Regions from separate parts of the Streptococcus wuxiensis genome, predicted to be linked through region 1. Evidence: predicted binding sites of a transcription regulator. Region 1 holds the regulator's gene; the other holds the start of a gene.
What was found. The regulator CtsR, encoded in region 1, represses protease genes until heat stress. The targets are predictions, from matches to a motif close to TTGGTCAAAAAAGGTCAAANA.
Positions count from the first base shown of each region.

Region 2: AB2B47_RS00135 (ATP-dependent Clp protease ATP-binding subunit) is a predicted target of CtsR. The motif match lies at 942-962, and genes of this name have one in related genera.

Region 1 is NZ_JBFNFE010000007.1:11,099-13,581, reverse strand. It holds gene AB2B47_RS07785 (ATP-dependent Clp protease ATP-binding subunit) at 1-1,111, opposite strand, end outside; gene AB2B47_RS07780 (CtsR family transcriptional regulator) at 1,118-1,576, opposite strand; gene AB2B47_RS07775 (CD20-like domain-containing protein) at 1,842-2,402, shown strand; gene AB2B47_RS07770 (ABC transporter ATP-binding protein) at 2,483-2,483, opposite strand, start outside.
Region 2 is NZ_JBFNFE010000001.1:28,679-31,161, reverse strand. It holds gene AB2B47_RS00145 (amino acid ABC transporter permease) at 1-326, opposite strand, end outside; gene AB2B47_RS00140 (DUF1797 family protein) at 532-762, shown strand; gene AB2B47_RS00135 (ATP-dependent Clp protease ATP-binding subunit) at 1,003-2,483, shown strand, end outside.

The DNA.
Region 1 (2,483 bases):
CACTTGGTTCCTCAATCATCACTTTTGCAAAGCGACGAGAAAGGGCTGCATCTTTTTCGATGTGTTTTTGGTATTCTTCCTGAGTGGTTGCCCCAACAGTTCTCAGAGTTCCACGCGCTAGGGCAGGTTTCAGGATATTGGCCGCATCCAAGGTCGAATCAATACCACTTCCTGATCCCATAATGGTATGAAGCTCATCGATAAAGAGGATAACCTTACCGTCTTCCTCGATATCTTTGATAATATTGTTCATACGTTCTTCAAAGTCTCCACGGAAACGAGTTCCTGCAACCACATTCATCAAATCAAGTTCTAGGACTCGCATCTTAGCCATCTCATCAGGCACATTTCCGTTGACAATTCGTTGCGCAAGGCCAAGTGCCAGAGCTGTTTTACCAACACCTGCATCTCCAACTAGAACTGGATTATTTTTTGTTTTTCGACTCAAGATTTGGATCATACGAGAGATTTCTTGGTCACGCCCGATGACTGGTTCCAACTTGCCTGAACGAGCTTGCTCTGTGAGGTCATGAGTGTAATCTTCCAAACCACCACTTGGAGTTTGAGGCATACCCATCATATTGGCCATAGAATTTTGCTTATCTGCTACTGATCTGTGGCGCTGACGCAGAGCCTTCAAATCTTCCTTTGTCCAACCAGCACGCGCTTCAAGACTACGACGAAGCCCAGCAATCTTGACTTGATCTTTCTGATCTTCATAAGAAAATCCTGCTTTTTCCAAAATGCGAGTAGCTAGGGCATTGCCATCATGCAAGATAGCGTAGAGAAGATGCTCTGTTCCCAATGCTTTGGCATGTACCACCGAAGCAACATGTTCCGCCTCCAACATCAAGACGTTCAAACGATAGGAAAATGGGAGCTCCTTGTAATCTTCCTTGTGGTTATAGTTGGCTTCTGTTAATTCTACAGCCACTTCCTCCAAACGATCAATCTCATACGGGAATTCATTTAAAGTTGCTCCAGCAACACTGTAGCTATGATTGGCCATGGCAATCAGCAAATGCCAAGACTCTAGGTAATCTGCACCAAAGCGACTCGCTACCAGAAAGGCGCTATCGATGCATTCTCTCAATGCTTTTGAATATTTCATGTCGTTTTATTTTCCTTTTCTATCTACTTCATGCAACAACTGACGAAGCATATTAGCACGAATATAATTAGCTTCCTCACCTAGAATTCGGTCTGTCCCCATAGCTAATAATAGACTCATCTCTTGGCGGGTCATGAGTTCTTGTTCGACTAAGAGTCTTAAGACATCTTCAAAGATGACTTGGTTCACCTCATCACCCACTGAATACAACAAATCGCGGAGCATATCATGATGGTTAGAGAATTCAATTCGACCAATGCGAATATAGCCTCCACCACCACGTTTACTCTCAACTAGATATCCTCTACTCTCTGTAAAACGAGTCTTAATCACATAGTTGATCTGGCTAGGTACGACTTGAAAGGTATCCGCTAGCTGGCTTCGTTGCAATTCTACGATACCAGATTGTTCTAAAATCGCCTTGATATAGGCTTCAATATGGTCCGATGTATTTTTAAATTTCATAGCTTGCTACCTCCTTCTTAAACTTTGACCATCTTTGACTATACTATCATTTAAGAATCCATAAGTCAAATTTTAAAGGCTAAGTCTTTGGAAATACTGAGTTTTAAAAATAGCTACCGTTAGCAAACTATGCTTTGTTTTCTATTCTACATTTATGTTATAATAAAGAAGTTACAGCTAGCTTTCAAATCCTTTGAAAGTATGTTAATAAGTATCAAATATGTGCAAATACTGATTCACAATAAAAGCTGAGAAAGGTTTCGCTATGAAACAAGAAAATAAAATTTTTGGTATCCTAGCTATTGTTTTAGGAGCTATTGCACTCCTTGGTTCTTGGATTCCTGGTATCAATCAAATTTCATTCTTAATCGCTATCCTTGCACTTATCCTAGGTATTGTTGGCTTATGCTTAAACCGTAAAAATAAAAAAGTATTAGCTATTATTGGTACTGTTCTTTCTGTAGCATCTATTGTTTTTGCTGTGGGTAGTCAAGTTATCTATAATCAAATCCAAAAGAATGCTGCTCAAGATACCGTGTCTACTAATCAAGCCGAAGAAGAATTTACATGGACCAAGGAACAATTCGATGCTCTCAAACAAGGAGATATTCTTCAACGCGGAGCTGGTGGTACAAATTACGATGATGTCATAAAAGAACACGGCCAACCATCTAAAGAAAGCACGACTAAGAAAAAAGACCGTGAAAACAAAGTGATTTCTTATGTATCAACAGGTAATAATATCCAGTCTGTCACTCTTACCTTCGATAAACAAGAGGATGGTTCTTTCTTACTCATCTCTAAAGTTGCAATGGGTTTAGAATAAAGGATTCGTCCACACTATCACATCATAAACTATATAAAAACAAAACTTCGGTATGAATAAATCATTCCGAAGTTTTTAAAT
Region 2 (2,483 bases), on a different contig from region 1:
TAGGCACCACTATTCATAGAAATAATCAAAATCCCTGGAATCAAACGAGTCAGATCAACATCTAAGATCCCAATTTGAATAGTCGGAGCACTAATATGCATCAAGGCAAATGCAATCATAATCTGCACCATCATCGGAGTCCCACGGAACACCCAGATATATAGATTGGCCAACCAGGCAAGTGGTTTAATCTTTGAACGTTGTGCAAAGGCCAACAGCACTCCTAGAATGGTCCCCAAGAAGACCACCAAGATAGATATGATAATTGTTACAACGGCACCATAGTTAAAATACGGTAGATATTTCGGTAAAAAAGAAAAATTCATGGATACTCTACTTTCTGTTTTTAATATTTAAACTTAAAACTTGTATAAGGATAACATATTTTGCATAAAAATTCAACATTTTCTCCTGATATTTTCAATAAATTTTCAAAGACGATAGAAATAGCGAGAAATCTTAGTTTTTTTCTAGTCAAGTAGAGTCTGTTTATGGTAAAATAGTAAAGATAAGAAATGGAGGAGAATCAAAATGGAATCACATTTGGTTAGAATCATCAATCGCTTAGAAGCAATGACTAAAGATGGTGGTAACTTAAAACGTAACTTTGAACGCGAAGGAATTGTTGTCGCAGAGGTTGCTTTTAACCACGACGAAGAAAACGGACCACTCTTTACACTTCGTGATGTTGAAGCTCGTGAAACATATACATTTGATAGCATCGACCTCATTGCGATGGAAATCTACGAACTTTTATACTAATAGTTGAATATGGGCTGGAGGATACTCCTGCTTTGACCAATGAAAATCCTTTTTGCATGACAAATTGGATTTTTCTTTTTATCACTAAAGTCTAGTAAGAATTGCCTTGTATGTTGAATTTTAACAAGCAATCTTTTTACTTGCATTCCCCTTCAATCATGATATAATGAGACTAAAGAACTTTGACTATTTTTGACCTTTTCGTTTTAGTCAAAGCAGAGAAAGAAACGAGGTAGAGGTATGCTCTGTCAAAACTGCAAAATCAATGACTCAACAATCCATCTTTATACCAATATCAATGGACAACAAAAGCAAATCGACCTTTGTCAAAATTGCTACAAAATTATCAAAACGGATCCTAACAATAGCCTATTTAAAGGGATTACAGATTTAAACAATCGTGATTTTGATCCATTTGGAGACTTCTTTAACGATCTGAATAACTTTAGACCTTCTTCAAATAACAATGTTCCTCCAACCCAGTCAGGTGGTGGATATGGTGGTAATGGTGGTTACGGTTCCCAAAATCGAGGGCCTGCTCAAACACCTCCTCCTAGTCAAGAAAAAGGACTCTTGGAAGAGTACGGTATCAATGTAACTGAGATTGCTCGTCGTGGAAATGTAGACCCTGTTATCGGTCGTGACGAAGAAATCATCCGTGTCATTGAAATTCTTAACCGTAGAACCAAAAACAATCCTGTTCTTATCGGTGAGCCTGGTGTTGGTAAAACAGCAGTTGTTGAGGGTCTCGCTCAGAAAATTGTTGATGGGGACGTTCCCCATAAACTTCAAGGAAAAGAAGTCATTCGCTTAGACGTCGTTAGTCTTGTCCAAGGTACAGGAATTCGTGGCCAGTTTGAAGAACGCATGCAGAAACTCATGGAGGAAATCCGAAAACGTGAGGATATTATCCTCTTTATCGACGAAATTCATGAAATCGTTGGTGCTGGTTCTGCTGGAGACGGTAATATGGATGCAGGAAACATCCTCAAACCTGCCCTTGCTCGTGGCGAACTTCAACTTGTTGGTGCTACTACTCTCAATGAATACCGCATCATTGAAAAAGATGCTGCCCTAGAACGACGTATGCAACCTGTTAAGGTTGATGAACCAACAGTGGAAGAAACTATCACTATCCTCAAAGGTATTCAAAAGAAATACGAGGATTATCACCACGTTCATTATACAGACGCTGCTATTGAAGCCGCTGCTACTCTTTCTAACCGCTACATCCAAGATCGTTTCTTACCAGACAAAGCCATCGACCTTCTGGATGAAGCTGGTTCTAAAATGAACCTAACGCTAAACTTTGTTGATCCTAAGGTTATTGATCAACGCCTAATCGAAGCCGAAAATCTTAAGGCCCAAGCCACTCGAGATGAAGATTTTGAGAAAGCTGCCTACTTCCGTGACCAGATTGCTAAATATAAAGAAATGCAAAAGACAAAGGTAACGGATCAGGATACTCCAATCATCAGCGAAAAGACGATTGAACACATTATTGAACAAAAGACTAATATTCCAGTTGGTGATTTGAAAGAAAAAGAACAGTCTCAACTTATCAATCTAGCAGACGACCTCAAGGCTCATGTCATTGGTCAAGATGATGCAGTTGATAAGATTGCTAAAGCTATCCGTCGTAACCGTGTTGGACTAGGCACTCCAAACCGTCCAATTGGTAGCTTCCTCTTTGTCGGTCCTACTGGTGTCGGTAAAACAGA